2 regions of the Streptomyces sp. NPDC014801 genome follow, and region 1 is predicted to be linked to the other one. Evidence: riboswitches for the same ligand, from Rfam matches in the RefSeq annotation. Region 1 holds a riboswitch; the other holds the start of a gene.

Evidence for each region. A riboswitch is a leader RNA that binds a small molecule or an ion and turns the genes downstream of it on or off. The one in region 1 is predicted to bind S-adenosylmethionine.
Region 2: linked by a shared signal. The riboswitch ahead of thrC (threonine synthase) and the one ahead of ACF1AL_RS10385 (aminotransferase class V-fold PLP-dependent enzyme) in region 1 are both predicted to bind S-adenosylmethionine.

Annotation. Positions count from the first base shown of each region.
Region 1 covers NZ_JBIBXG010000004.1:202,900-210,500, forward strand. The annotation lists gene ACF1AL_RS10375 (cytochrome bc complex cytochrome b subunit) at 1-914, shown strand, start outside; gene trpD (anthranilate phosphoribosyltransferase) at 1,129-2,193, shown strand; SAM riboswitch class IV at 2,268-2,385, shown strand; gene ACF1AL_RS10385 (aminotransferase class V-fold PLP-dependent enzyme) at 2,576-3,937, shown strand; gene ACF1AL_RS10390 (Lrp/AsnC family transcriptional regulator) at 3,974-4,255, opposite strand; gene ACF1AL_RS10395 (rhomboid family intramembrane serine protease) at 4,252-4,995, opposite strand; gene ACF1AL_RS10400 (hypothetical protein) at 5,152-5,391, shown strand; gene ACF1AL_RS10405 (NYN domain-containing protein) at 5,450-6,793, shown strand; gene ACF1AL_RS10410 (NlpC/P60 family protein) at 7,004-7,601, shown strand, end outside.
Region 2 covers NZ_JBIBXG010000012.1:369,164-376,764, forward strand. The annotation lists gene groL (chaperonin GroEL) at 1-141, opposite strand, end outside; gene ACF1AL_RS29450 (cold-shock protein) at 492-695, opposite strand; gene ACF1AL_RS29455 (MoaD/ThiS family protein) at 1,105-1,383, opposite strand; gene thrC (threonine synthase) at 1,380-2,660, opposite strand; SAM riboswitch class I at 2,679-2,821, opposite strand; gene ACF1AL_RS29465 (glucosyl-3-phosphoglycerate synthase) at 2,983-3,927, shown strand; gene ACF1AL_RS29470 (hypothetical protein) at 3,956-4,693, opposite strand; gene ACF1AL_RS29475 (trehalose-6-phosphate synthase) at 4,897-6,300, shown strand; gene otsB (trehalose-phosphatase) at 6,569-7,423, opposite strand; gene ACF1AL_RS29485 (DUF3263 domain-containing protein) at 7,475-7,601, opposite strand, start outside.

The DNA of each region.
Region 1 (7,601 bases):
AGCACACGCAGTTCGCGGGTCCCGGCAAGTCGAACAAGAACGTCGTCGGCATGCCGCTGCTGCCGGTGTACATGGCGAAGGCGGGCGGCTTCTTCTTCCTGGTCTTCGGTGTCATCGCGGTCATCGCGGCGATCGCGCAGATCAACCCGATCTGGGCGATGGGCCCCTACCGGCCGGACCAGGTGTCCACCGGCGCCCAGCCCGACTGGTACATGGGCTTCGCCGAGGGTCTGATCCGCTTCATGCCGGGCTGGGAGGTCAACTTCTGGGGTCACACGCTGGTCCTCGGCGTGTTCATCCCGCTGGTGCTCTTCCCGCTGGTCCTGGCGCTGATCGCGGTCTACCCGTTCATCGAGTCCTGGATCACCGGCGACAAGCGCGAGCACCACATCCTGGACCGTCCGCGCAACGCCCCGACGCGCACCGCGTTCGGTGTCGCCTGGATCACCGTCTACATGATCACGCTGGTCGGCGGTGGCAACGACCTGTGGGCCACCCACTTCCACCTGTCGATCAACGCGGTCACCTGGTTCGTCCGGATCGGCTTCTTCGTCGGCCCGGTGCTGGCCTTCATCCTCACCAAGCGCATCTGCCTCGGCCTGCAGCGCCGGGACAAGGAGAAGGTGCTGCACGGTCGCGAGACCGGCACCATCAAGCGCCTGCCGCACGGTGAGTTCATCGAGGTCCACGAGCCGCTCAGCCAGGAGGCGCTGCACACCCTCACGGCGCACGAGCAGTACAAGCCGGCCGAGATCGGCCCCACGGTCGACGAGAACGGTGTCGAGCGCAAGGTGAAGGCCTCCGAGAAGCTGCGCGCGAAGCTCAGCGAGGCCTACTTCGGCGAGGAGTCGCAGATTCCGAAGCCGACCGTCGAGGAGTACCGGGAGATCACGAGCGGCCACGGCCACCACTGATCACCGCCAGCTGTGCCACGGTCGAAGGGCCCCGTCCGGTTTTCCGGGCGGGGCCCTTCGCCGTGCCCCCTCGACGCCTTGCGCCCGGGCCCGGGGCGCTCCCCGGGCCCACCGGGGCGCCCGTGTCCCGGTGTGCGGACGCGCGGCTTCGGCGGGTGCCGGGGTCGATAGGGTGGAGGCGTCCAAGGACAGTGACGACGACCAGGAGCGGCTGATGAGCGCTGTGACCCCCGCTGGAGGCGACACCGCGGCGGGCCGTTCCTGGCCCCGCGTGCTGAACGGGCTGCTGGAGGGCCGCGACCAGAGCGCCGAGGACACCGCCTGGGCGATGGACCAGATCATGCGCGGCGAGGCCACCGACGCGCAGATCGCCGGGTTCGCGGTGGCGCTGCGCGCCAAGGGCGAGACGGTCCAGGAGATCACCGGCCTGGTCCGCGCGATGTACGACCACGCCAACGTCATCGAGGTGCCCGGGCAGACCGTGGACATCGTCGGCACGGGCGGCGACGGCGCCAAGACGGTGAACATCTCCACCATGTCCTCGATCGTGGTCGCCGGCACCGGCGCGAAGGTCGTCAAGCACGGCAACCGGGCCGCCTCCTCGGCCTCGGGCGCCTCGGACGTGCTGGAGAAGCTGGGCGTCAACCTCAACCTGCCGCTGCACCGAGTGCCGGAGGTGGCCGAGGAGGCCGGGATCACCTTCTGCTTCGCGGTGAAGTTCCACCCGGCGCTGCGTCATGTGGCCGCAGCCCGCGGCCAGTTGGGCATCCGCACCACGTTCAACGTGCTGGGCCCGCTGACCAACCCGGCGAAGGTGCGCGCGCAGGCGGTCGGTGTCGCCGACGCCCGGATGGCCCCGATCGTGGCCGGCGTCTTCGCCGAGCGCGGCAACTCCTCCCTGGTCTTCCGAGGCGACGACGGTCTGGACGAGCTGACCATCACCTCCACGTCCCGGGTGTGGATCGTCCGCGACGGCAAGGTCACCGAGGAGACCTTCGACCCGCGCGAGGTCGGCATCGAGCTCGCCCCGGTTGAGTCCCTGCGCGGCGCCGACGCCTCCTACAACGCCGAGGTCGCCCGGCGCGTCCTGGACGGCGAGCAGGGGCCCGTGCGCGACGCCGTCGTGCTGAACTCGGCGGCCGCCCTGGTCGCCCTGCACCCGAGTGACGCGCCGCTGACCGAGCAGATCCGCGCCGCCATGGCGAAGGCGGCCGAGTCCATCGACTCCGGCGCCGCCAAGCACACCCTCGACCGCTGGGTGGCGGCGAGCAACGCATAGCGGCGAGGTGACGTGGTCCCGCCATCCGGACACGGGTTGCGAGGCCACGATCACTTCGGTTACGTTCCTGTCCAGGTCATGAGTGACAGTCATGAGGCCCCGGCCGACTGTCCGGCAACCCTCCGTCCGTGGCGGGGTGCCCCGGGTGAAGACCAGGTCGTACGGCAGCAAGGCCTACGGCAAGCGCGGACCCCTCGCGAAACCAGGGGTCCTGGGTCGTTCGAGGGAGTGCCTTCCGTGAGCAAGCGAATGCGTTAGGGCCGCAGAGCCCCGCCTCCGCATCCCCTTTCTTCCTTCACCACCCGCTGGTGGCCGTACGGGTCGCGTCTGCCCCCGTGCCGGCTCGCGGGCGGATTCCACCTGCCTTCACGGGAGTTGCTCCATGTCCGTCTCCACCGCTGCCGCCGACCAGTCCGTTTGTGCCCCGCTGCCCGTTCTGGGCCGGGATGTCACCGTCCCGCTCGTGACCGGCGGCGAGGTCACCTACGCGGCGCTCGACTACGCCGCCAGCGCCCCCGCCCTGCAGCGCGTCTGGGACGACGTGGCGGCCTACGCCCCGTACTACGGCAGCGTGCACCGCGGCGCCGGGTACCTCTCCCAGCTGTCCACCGACCTGTTCGAGAACGCCCGCCGGACGGTCGCGGAGTTCCTCGACTGCCGCGAGGCCGACCAGGTCGTCTTCACCCGCTCCACGACGGACTCGCTGAACCTGCTGGCCCGGGCCATCCCGGCCGACTGCCGGGTCTTCGTCTTCGAGACCGAGCACCACGCCTCGCTGCTGCCCTGGCAGCACGCCCAGGTCACCTACCTCGACGCCCCGCGCACCCCGCGGCAGGCCGTCGAGACCCTGGAGCGCGCCCTCGCCGACCGCGACCCCCACGGCCCCGCCCTGGTCTGCGTCACCGGCGCCTCCAACGTCACCGGCGAGCTGTGGCCGGTGCGCGAGCTGGCCGCCGCCGCGCACGCCCACGGCGCCCGGATCGTCCTGGACGCCGCCCAGCTGGCCCCGCACCACCCGGTGAGCGTGCGCGACCTCGACGTCGACTGGGTCGCCTTCTCCGGCCACAAGCTGTACGCGCCCTTCGGCTCCGGCGTCCTCGCCGGCCGCGCCGACTGGCTCCAGGCCGCCGAGCCCTACCTGGCCGGCGGCGGCGCCAGCCGCAAGGTCGCCCGCCGCGAGGACGGGGGAGTGGACGTGGAGTGGCACGACAGCGCCGCCCGCCACGAGGCCGGCTCCCCGAACGTGATCGGCGCCTACTCCATCGCCTCCGCCTGCAAGGCGCTCACCGAGGCCGGCTGGGACACCCTGGTCGCCCGCGAGCGGCACCTGATCACCAGGGTCCGTGAGGGCCTGGCCGACGTGCCCGAGGTCAGGATCCTCTCCCTCTTCGGCGACGACGCCCCCCGGGTCGGCGTGATCTCCTTCGTCGTCGAGGGCTGGAACAGCTCCCACTTCGCCGCCGCCCTCTCCGCGGAGTACGGCATCGGTGTCCGCGACGGCCTCTTCTGCGCCCACCCGCTGGTGCGCACCCTGCTCGGCAGCGACCCCCAGACCCAGGGCGAGTGCGGCGCCCCCGAGGCGGCCCCGGGCGAGAAGTCCCTGAACGCCATCCGGGTCAGCTTCGGCGCCGGCACCCCCGACGAGCACGTGGAGCGCTTCGTCACGGCGGTGCGGGAACTGGTCACCCAGGGCGCGAAGTGGACGTACCGGACGGAGGACGGCCGCTGCGTGCCGGCGGTGTGAGGTGCCGTGACGCCCGGTGAGGCGGTGTCCGCCCGGTCAGGAGTCCAGACCGATGGCGAACGCCGCCTCCAGGTCGTGCTGGGAGTAGGTACGGAAGGCGACGTGCGTGTCGGTGGCCTCCACACCCGGGATCTTGCTGATCCGCCCCGGGATGACCTCCGCCAGGTCCTCGTGCTGCCGCACCCGCACCATGGCGATCAGGTCGTAGGTGCCCGTCACGGAGAAGACCTCGCTCACGCTCTCCAGCGAGGCGATCTGCTCGGCGATCTCGGGGATCCGGTCCACGCTGGTCTTGATGAGGACGATCGCGGTGATCACGGCTGGTTCTCTCCCTCGGGAGCCGGAGCAGGGGCGGCTTTCACTCTAGTGGCACGGCGGAAGACGCCCCACGCGACCAGGAACCCCAGCCCGAAGCCGATCAGGTGCGCCAGATAGGCCACCCCCGGCCCCTGCGCGGCGTGCCCCGCCGCCAGCCACTGCAGCGCCGCCCAGAACGGCAGCACGACCCACGCCGGGAAGCGCAGCGGCAGGAAGAACAGGAACGGCAGGAGACTGGTCACCCGGGCCCGGGGGAAGAGGTAGAGGAACGCGCCGAGAACCGCCGAGATCGCTCCGGAGGCGCCGACCAGCGACTGCTCGGAGCCGGCGTGCGCGACGGCGTAGCCCAGCAGGGCCAGGGCGCCGCAGCCGGCGTAGAACAGCAGGTACCGGCCGCGGCCCATCCGCTCCTCGGTCATCGCTCCGAAGACGTGGAGGAAGAGCATGTTGCCGAGCAGATGCACCCAGCTGCCGTGGACGAACAGAGCCGTCAGGGGCGTCAGGGCCGCGCCGGGGGCGCCGCTGAACAGCTCGGCCGGGACCACGCCCCAGCGGCGGAAGTACGCCCGCTGGGTGGTCAGCAGCTCGTCGCCGTGGCCGTACGCCGGGTTCAGCCCCGCGGCCGGCCCGAGCAGGAAGACCAGGCAGCACAGGACGATCAGTGCGTTCGTCACCGGTGCCGAGGTGTGCCGCAGGGTCCTGCTCGCCGTACCGACCGTGGTCGCCCAGTTGCCGATCATGGCTACAGAGCATGACGTAACCGGACGCATCCGCCCAGACCGCCTCGCCGCCGTGGACGGACCAGCGGCGAGTGACCGCCAGGCCGTAGGGTTACGAGCCACACGCACCGGGGAGCCCGGTGCGTCACGGACACTGGAAGAAAGCGAACAGTCACGATGACGGTTCCCCTGCCGACCGCCACGACGCGGTGGCGCTGCACGCTCTGCGGCAACCTCACCCGCTTCGACGTGACCCGCTCGTCGAAGGTGGTCGAGTACGTCCATCTCGATCTGGCGGGCGAGCCGAAGGTCGAGGAGCGCGAGGTCCTCAGTGAGACCATCGAGTCGGTGCGCTGCCGCTGGTGCAACGCCGTGGACCAGGTGGAGCTCGTCGAGCGGCCGGCTCCGGAGTCCTGAGCGGCGCACCCGCTCACGGCCGGCAGGGAAAGACGTACGACAGCTACAGGGGTGACGGATGGCGGAGACCACGGGCGGGGGGCCGGGCGACGGCGCCGCCGAGGTGCTCGACCGTCCGCTGCCCGACGGCGTGCGCCGCAGGGTCGTCCAGATCGTCGCGGACGGCTTCGGCGGGCTCACCGTCGGCGAACTGCCCGCACAGCTTCGGCAGTACGCCCGGTTCGCACCGAACCGGCGGGCCAAGTTCGCCGGGAACGCGATGGCGGCGGCACTGGAGACCGATCCGCTGTTCCGCCAGCGGATCGGGGAGAAGTTCAGAGAGGCGCAGCCGGAACTCTCCGGCGCCCTGGACTCCGGCACGCCGCCCCCGGCCGCGGACCCGCTCGACGTGGCGGCCGCGGCCTACGTACTGCGGCCCTCCGGCTGGGTGAAGCTGGTCACCGCGGCCGGCGAGGAGGCACAGCGCGCCGACGCCGAGCGCGCCGGCGAGGAGAGCCGCGCCGAGCTGGAGCGGCTGCGCGAGCAGCTGGCGCAGATGCGCGAGCAGACCCGCGGCGAGACGGACCGGCTGCGCGCCGAGCTGGACCAGGCCAAGAGGGAAGCGGAATCGCTTCACCGCAAGCTGCGCGCCGCGCTCAGCGACGTCAAGCGCGGCGAGGCGGCCCTGCGCAAGGTCCAGGCGGAGGCCGAGGCCGCGCGCGCCGAGGGGCAGGCGCAGCTGTCCGCGGCGGAGAGCGAGTCACGCCGGCTCAAGGCGCGCCTGAGCGAGGCGGAGGCGGCCCTGGAGGCCACCCGCCGCGCCGCGCGCGAGGGCCGCAGCGTGGAGGACATGCGGGTCCGGCTGCTGCTGGACACCCTGCTGGACGCCACCCAGGGGCTGCGGCGCGAACTCGCCCTGCCGCCGGTGTCCGTGCGCCCGGCCGAGACCGTGGACGCCGTGGAGCCGGGCCGGATGACGCCGAAGGACATCGCGGCGCGCGCCCTGTCCGAGAACGACCCGGCGATCCTCGACCAGCTGCTCGCGCTGCCGCAGGCGCACCTGGTCGTCGACGGCTACAACGTCACCAAGACCGGCTATCCGCAGATGCCGCTGGAGAAGCAGCGCCTGCGGCTGCTCGGGCAGCTCTCCGCGCTCGCCGCGCAGACCGGCGCGGAGGTCACCTGTGTCTTCGACGGGGCCGAGCTGGCCGCGCCGGTGCTGCTGGCGCCGCCGCGCGGGGTGCGGGTGCTGTTCTCCAAGCCGGGCGTCACGGCCGACGAGCTGATCCGTCAGCTGGTGCGCGCCGAGCCGCCGGGCCGGCCGGTCATCGTCGCCTCCACCGACCGGGAGGTGGCCGACGGCGTCGCGCGGGCCGGTGCCCGTCCGGTCGCTTCTGCGGTACTCCTCAAGCGACTGTCCTAGAAGGTGAACGCACGGGCCCAATGCCCGAATTGAGGTGCGGCGCGCTCAACGGACGGTCAATCCCGCGTCACCCCTGGTGAGTTGTGTGCAAAGAATGCACGGTGGGGCGGGATTTTTTTCTGTGAGGATTTGAATGATCACAAGAAGGTCACTAGGGTCTGCCTTCGAACCTCCGAACGGGTGATTACTCACAAGAAGGAGTTCGCCTCCGTGGCGTCCCACCGTCGACCCAAGCAGCCGAGCCGTGCACGTGTGACCGTGCTGACCACCGCAGCCGCCGCTGCCGTCGCCATCAGTGCGCAGGCGGCCAATGCCGCGCCCAGCGAGAAGCCGAGCAAGGACGAGGTCAAGGCCAAGGTCGACAAGCTCTACGAGGAGGCCGAGCAGGCCACCGAGAAGTACAACGGCGCCAAGGAGAAGCAGGAGAGCCTCCAGAAGGAGATCTCCACCATCCAGGACAACGTGGCCCGCGGCCAGGAGGAGCTCAACGAGCTCCGCGACGGCATCGGCCAGGCCGCCGCCGCCCAGTACCGCACCGGCACCATCGACTCCTCGGTGCAGCTGTTCCTCTCCGCCGACCCGGACTCCTACCTCGACAAGGCCTCCACGCTCGACCAGTTGAGCGGCCAGCAGGTCGAGGCGCTGAGGAAGATCCAGGAAAAGCAGCGCCAGCTCGCCCAGGAGCGCTCCGAGGCCGCCGCGAAGCTCAAGGACCTCGCCGCCACCCGGACCGAACTGGGCAAGAAGAAGAAGGAAGTCCAGGGCAAGCTCGCCGAGGCGCAGAAGCTGCTCAACTCCCTGACGGCCG
Region 2 (7,601 bases), on a different contig from region 1:
CGTGGGCGCGCCCCACTTCTTCTCGAGGACGACGTTGCGGCCCTTGGGGCCGAGCGTCACCTTCACGGCGTCCGCGAGCTGGTTCATGCCGCGCTCGAGGCCGCGCCGCGCCTCCTCGTCGAACGCGATGATCTTGGCCATGTGAAGTGGTCCCTCCAGGACTGGGGGTGATTACTTCGGACCGCGCCCGCGCCCGCGACGGACGGCCCCGACCGGAAGGTTCCTTCCCCACCGGCCCTGGCCTCACCGACCCGGTCCTTACGTTGTCACTCTCACCTTCAGAGTGCTAACGCCAATGATTAGCACTCGGGCATGGTGAGTGCAAGCGCCTCCCGGGGGTCGGGCCGATGGATCAGCCCCCCGCGAACACCGGCGTACGGCGGCCGGGGCGGCCCGCGCGGACGGCCGGCGGGGCGCGGCGCGGGGCGGCCGGGCATGCGGAAGGGCCCGCACCCTGTGCGAGGTGCGGGCCCTTCGGCGTGAATGAACGTTCAGGCGGTGACGCGGACCATGTCGGCCTGCGGGCCCTTCTGGCCCTGCGAGATCTCGAACTCCACCCGCTGGCCCTCTTCCAGGGTGCGGTAGCCGTCCATCTGGATCGCGCTGTAGTGGACGAAGACGTCCGCACCACCGTCGACCGCGATGAAGCCGTACCCCTTCTCCGCGTTGAACCACTTGACGGTGCCCTGAGCCATGCCTAACTCCCCTATTACTGGCCCTTGCACAGATCCACACTTCGCGGATCCGGGTCAGACCTCGCCCCCCGATGGGTGGGGGCGTGCGCCGGAACGCGTCGACCGCGGCTGAATGTATCTGTCCAACTGCCCTCTGCAACAGGTCAGTCGGACGAGAATTCTGGACGGGACCGGTCCGGAATCTCACGTGAATTCGCCTGAATTCCGAGCAAGTCGGGCCGCACAAAGGGGGGCAAAAAAGACAAAAAACCCGCGTACTTTGGCTACTTCTTGTCGCCCGTGCAGCAGGTTCCTGAGATCGCACCCCGTTGATTCCGGGGCGCGTTCCCCAACTCTACCGCGTCTAATCACATGGAATTGCCCCCTCCGCTTCTCTCACGGAGGGGGCAATCGCGATGAACTCCGTGTGTCAGCAGCCGCCGGCGACCGCCGGGATGATCGACACGCCGGCGCCGTCCGGGGTGGGCGTGTCCAGGCCCTGCTCGAAGCGGACGTCGTCGTCGTTGACGTACACGTTGACGAACCGGCGCAGCTTGCCCTGGTCGTCCAGCACGCGGGCGGCGATGCCGGTGTGGTTCTTCTCCAGGTCGGCGATCACCTCGGCGAGGGTCGCGCCCTCGGCCTTCACCTCGGCCTGGCCGCCGGTGTAGGTGCGCAGGATGGTCGGGATACGAACGGTCACGCTCATGCGAGGCCAGCCTCTCGGAAGGAGTCCAGGGTCGGGCGGATGGTGGCGGTCAGGCCCGTGCCGGCCACCGCGTCCAGGGTCTTCAGGCCGTCGCCGGTGTTCAGGACGACCGTGGTCTTCGTGGGGTCCAGGAGACCGTTCTCGATCAGCTTGCGGGTCACTCCCACGGTCACCCCGCCGGCGGTCTCCGCGAAGATGCCCTCCGTGCGGGCCAGCAGCTTGATCGCGTCGACGACCTGCTCGTCGGTGACGTCCTCCACCGCGCCGCCGGTGCGGCGGGCGATGTCGAGGACGTACGGGCCGTCGGCCGGGTTGCCGATGGCGAGCGACTTGGCGATCGTGTTCGGCTTCTGCGGGCGGACCACGTCGTGCCCGGCCTTGAAGGCGGTGGACACCGGCGAGCAGCCCTCGGCCTGCGCGCCGAAGATCTTGTACGGCTTGTCCTCGACCAGGCCCAGCTTGATCAGCTCCTGCAGGCCCTTGTCGACCTTGGTGAGCTGCGAGCCGGAGGCGATCGGGATCACGATCTGGTCGGGCAGCCGCCAGCCGAGCTGCTCGCAGACCTCGTACGCCAGGGTCTTGGAGCCCTCGGCGTAGTAGGGGCGCAGGTTGACGTTGACGAAGCCCCAGCCCTCGCCGGCCGGGTCGCCGATCAGCTCCGAGCAGAAGCGGTTCACGTCGTCGTAGTTGCCCTCGATGCCGACGAGCTCGCCGCCGTAGATCGCGGCCATGACGACCTTGCCCTGCTCCAGGTCGTGCGGGATGAACACGCAGGAGCGGAAGCCGGCCCGGGCGGCGGCGGCGCCGACGGCGCCGGCCAGGTTGCCGGTGGAGGAGCAGGACAGGGTGGTGAAGCCGAAGGCGCGCGCCGCCTCCAGGGCCTGCGCGACCACGCGGTCCTTGAAGGAGTGCGTGGGGTTGCCGGAGTCGTCCTTGACGAAGAGCTTGCCGGCGTCGACGCCGAGCTCGGCGGCCAGGTGGTCGGCCTGGACGAGCTTGGTCCAGCCCGGGTTGAGGTTCGGCTTGTCCGCCACGTCCGCGGGGACGGGCAGCAGGGGGGCGTAACGCCAGATGTTTGCGGGACCCGCCTCGATGCGCTTGCGCAGCTCCTCGGTGTCGTAGGAGGAGAAGTCGTAGGCGATCTCGAGCGGGCCGAAACACTCCTCGCACGCGAAGACCGGGCCGAGCGGGACGCGGTGGCCGCACTCGCGGCAGCTCAGCGCCGCGGCGGGACCGAGATCGACGGTGGAGGTGCTTGCAACTGTCTGCGCAGCCATGTGAGGCGAGGCCCTTTCTCCTCATCTTCCTCACGACGCATCTCGCCGTGAGACGGAATTGGCACCTTCCCTGGCCGGGAGCCTCGCGTGAACGAGTCCGGTGATCAGGGGGGTTGCCGGGGCTTCATCGGGCCGTGTCCCTCTGCCCCTCTGGATGAGCGGTATGTGGTTGTGAGAACGCCGGGCGACCCCCGACATGCGATGGTCATCAGCGTTGTTCAAGACTGTAACCGAAGGCCACGACAGTTGAGATAGTCGTCCGAAGCGCGAGATGGATCACACGGTCACCGCCTGTGATCGAGACAGTGAGGAGCCGCAGACCGTGCTTGAAGAAGTCGAGCGCTGGCTGAGCACCCGCTCCTGGTCCGTGGCCGACCGCCCCCTGCACCAGATCCTGGCCGCCAAACGGGCCACGGGCCTGACGGTGTCCGTCGTCCTGCCCGCGCTGAACGAGGAGGAGACGGTCGGCGACATCGTCGCGATCCTCCGGCACGACCTCGTGCAGCAGGCCCCGCTGGTCGACGAGGTGGTCGTCGTCGACTCGGGCTCCACCGACCGTACCGCCGAGGTGGCCGCCGCGGCGGGCGCCCGGGTCGTGCACCGCGACGAGATACTGCCGCGCATCCCCGCCGTCCCCGGCAAGGGCGAGGTGCTGTGGCGCTCGCTGCTGGTCACCTCCGGCGACATCGTCTGCTTCGTCGACGCGGACCTGAAGGAGTTCTCCTCCGACTTCGTCACCGGCATCGTCGGCCCGCTGCTGACCGACCCGGGCATCCAGCTGGTCAAGGCGATGTACGACCGCCCGCTGGCCGGTGCGGCCGGGCAGGGCGGCCGGGTCACCGAGCTGATGGCCCGGCCGCTGCTGAACATGCACTGGCCGCAGCTGGCCGGCTTCGTGCAGCCCCTCGGCGGCGAGTACGCGGCCCGCCGCACCCTGCTGGAACAGCTCCCCTTCCCCGTCGGCTACGGCGTGGAGCTCGGCATGCTGGTCGACGCCCTGCACCTGGCCGGCCTTGACGCCCTCGCCCAGGTCGACGTCGGCGTGCGCATCCACCGCCACCAGGACGGGCAGGCGCTCGGCCGGATGGCGGCCGCGATCTACCGCACCGCCCAGCTCCGCCTGGCCCGCGGCCACCTGATCCGCCCGTCCCTCACCCAGTTCGAACGCGGCGAGGACGGCTTCGAGCCCCGCACCTACTCCGTCGACACGGAGGAACGACCCCCCATGACGGAGATAGCGGAGTACGCGGCCCGGAAGGTGGCGTGAGACCGGGATGCCCCGGGCTCCGCGGGCGTCAGCCAGCGTGGCCGTCGGACCAGCGCCAGCGGCCTGCGGCGTCCTGTTCGCAGGTCAGGTACTCGCCGCCCTTGCCGTAGGTGCTCAGGCCGTGGTGGCGCTTGGCGCAGAACTGGCCGTCGGCGTAGCAGTTGCCCGCGGGGCTGGTGATCGCGCAGGCCTTGCTGCCGCCGCCGGAACCGGCGCTCGTCCCGCCGCCTCCACCGGTCCCGCCGGTGCCGCCGCCCGCGGTGGTGCGCGTCGGTGCGGGGGTGTGCAGCAGGTGCCCGTCGCAGTCCCGGCCGTCCCGGGCGACGACGAAGGCGACGTCGAAGGAGGGATTGCGGTCGCCGGGGTCGTCGATCTGCTCGCAGACCTTCTCGCTCGCGCCCCAGGAGGAGGCCGTGCGGCCGCCGCCGTCGAGGGAGGCACCGGTTCCCTCCAGGTAGACGGCGTAGCGCAGGCCGCCCGCGCGGGCGGCGGCGACGGCCCGGCCGACGGTCGCGCCGGTGTGGTCGCCGATGGTGGCGACGGTGGGTTCGGCCGACGGGGTGGGGCTGCTGCTCGTCGGCGAGGGCTGCGGAGCCGTGGTGCTCGGTGCGGCACTGGTGACCGGCGAGGCCGCCGGGACCGCCTTGCCGTCGGTGCCGTCGCCCTGGCAGCCGGCCAGCGTCAGCACGGCCGCCGCGGCGAGTGCGGCGAGGCCGCAGGCTCTGCGCCCCGGCAGGGTTCCTCTGCCACCACGTATACCGATCATGATCAATCCGCCCCCCTGGCGTACGCGTCGTTCGGTGCAGGGGGCATCTTGTACGGCTCACAAAATCTCCACAAGCGATGCGGGGATTCCGGAGCTGGGGTTCCGGTCCACTCGGGGGCGGTGGCGTGAACGGGACGTATACGACAGGGCACGGAAACCGGCCATACGTTTGAGTTTTTCCGGGGCGGGCTAGGTTGAGGGCTATGGCTTCCTCGCACGCTGCTGATCAGAAGGCTCGGGTGCTGGTCGCGTCCAACCGCGGCCCGGTGTCGTACACGGTGGGCGACGACGGCTCGCTGCACGCCAAGCGGGGCGGTGGCGGACTGGTGTCCGGGCTGTCGGCCATCGGACCGGACGCGGGGGCGCTGTGGGTGTGCTCCGCGCTGTCCGACGGCGACCGCGAGGCGGTGCGGCGCGGGGCCGGCGAGCAGGGCGTGCGGATGCTGGACATCCCGGCCGACGTGCACGCCGACGCCTACAACGGCATCGCCAACTCCGTGCTCTGGTTCGTCCACCACATGCTCTACCAGACGCCGCTGGAGCCCGTCTTCGACGCGGAGTTCCGGCGGCAGTGGGCGTCCTACGAGACGTACAACCGCGCGTTCGCCGAGGCGCTGGCCGAGGAGGCGGCCGAGGGCGCGGTGGTGATCGTGCAGGACTACCACCTCACGCTGGTCCCCGGCATGCTCCGCGAGCTGCGGCCCGACCTGCGCATCGGGCACTTCTCGCACACGCCGTGGGCGCCGCCCGAGTACTTCCGCATGCTGCCCGACGACATCGCGCGGCAGGTGCTGCGCGGCATGCTCGGCGCGGACCGGCTCGGCTTCCTCACCCGGCGCTGGGCGGACGCCTTCACCGCGTGTTGCGAGCAGTTCGCGGGCGGGCTCGGGGACACCCGGATCGGGGTGCACGGGCTCGGCGCGGACGCGGACTTCCTGCGCGAGCGCGCCCACCAGGCCGACGTCGGCGAGCGGATGACGGCGCTGCGGGAGCAGATCGGCGCGGGCCGCAGGACGATCGTGCGGGTGGACCGCACGGAGCTGTCCAAGAACATCGTGCGCGGCCTGCTCGCCTTCCGGCAGCTGCTCGACGACCACCCCGAGTGGCGGGAGCGCGTCGTGCACGTCGCCTTCGCCTACCCCTCCCGGCAGGACCTCGCGGTGTACCGCGACTACACGGCCGAGGTGCAGCGGGTCGCCGAGGAGATCAACGCGGCCTACGGGACGGAGGGCTGGACGCCGGTCGTCCTCCACGTCGAGGACGACTTCGCGCGCTCGCTCGCGGCGTACCGGCTCGCGGACGTGGCGCTGGTCAACCCGATCCGGGACGGGATGAACCTGGTCGCCAAGGAGGTGCCGGTCGTCTCCGACGAGGGGTGCGTGCTGGTGCTGTCGCGGGAGGCCGGGGCGTACGAGGAGCTGGGCGAGGACGCGATCGCCGTCAATCCCTACGACGTGATCGGTACGGCCGCCGCGCTGCACGAGGCGTTGAGCATGGCGCCGGGGGAGCGGACGGATCGGGTGAAGCGGTTGGCCGCGGCGGCGACGGCGTTGCCTCCGGCGAAGTGGTTCCTGGAGCAGCTGGAGGCTCTGCGGGGTCTCGGCTGAGGGCTCGCCGTGGGGTGCGGTGCCCTTGGGTGCGCTTGTGCCCATGGGTGCGGTGAACGCCGGGGTTGCGCAGCCCGGCGGTGCGGGGTGCCGCTGCGCCCACCCGTGCCGCCCCAGCGGCACGACTGCCCGCAGCTACGCGGGGTGGGGCGCTGGCCCAGCGGCACGACTGCCCGCAGCTACGCAGGCGTGACTGCAACCCCCCAGGGGCGCGGGGAACTGCGCGATCAGCCGCCCAGTCACCCGCGCCCGGCAGCGAAGCGTCCCGCTAGGGGAGACGGTCGGCCAAGGTGTTCAAGAGGTGGACGACGCCCTCGGGTCCGTCGACCACCAGGTCGGCGCGTTCCGACAGCTCCGTGACCTCCGTGCTGCCGCTGCAGATCAGCAGGCCGGGGATGCCGTCCGAGCGGAGTTTCTCGACCGCGGCGAATGCGGGCAGGTCGCCCAGGTCGTCGCCGGCGTAGACGACGGACTCGGCGCCCACCGCACGGACGTACTGAGTGAGGGCGACGCCCTTGTCCACGCCGGGCGGGCGCAGCTCCAGGACGAGGCGGCCGGGTTCGAGGATCAGGCCGTGCCGGGTCGCGAGGTCGGTGAGCGGCTCGCGCAGGGCCTCGAACGCGGCCTGCGGGTCCTCCGCGCGCCGGGTGTGGACGGCGACCGCGCGCCCTTTCTCCTCGATCCACGTGCCGCGCCAGGCGCCGACGGAGTCCAGCAGCCCCGGCAGCTCGGCGCGCACGGCGGCGACCCCGGGGTGCGGCGGCGGCGAGATCAGCTCACCGGTCGCGGCCTCCCACCGTTCGGCGCCGTAGTGGCCGAGGACGACGAGGTGTTCGAGTCCGGGGACGCCCGCGAAGCCTCCGTTGCGTACCGCGACGCCGGCGGGCCGGCCGGTGACCACCGCGATCGAGCCGACCTTCGGTGCGAGGCGGGTGAGGGCCGGTACGGCGTCCGGGTGGGCGCGGGCCTGCTCGGGGTCGGGCACGATCGGGGCGAGCGTGCCGTCGAAGTCGAGGCCGATCACCGCCTTGCCGGGGCGGGCGAGGACGGCGTGCAGGCCCTCGCGCCCCTGCGCGGTCACCGGTTCGGGAAGGTCCGTCGCGTGCGTGTCGTGGCTGCCCATACCGCGAACCTATCCCCGCCCGGCCCCTGCCGAACCTGGATCTCGCGTCCTTCACCGCTCGGCGCGGCGGGCTTCCCGTATGCGTCTGAGGCGGTTCACCGTGACCGGGTCGTGGGCGAGGGCCCGGGTGTCGTCGAGGAGGGCGTTGAGCAGCTGGTAGTAGCGGACGGGGGCGAGG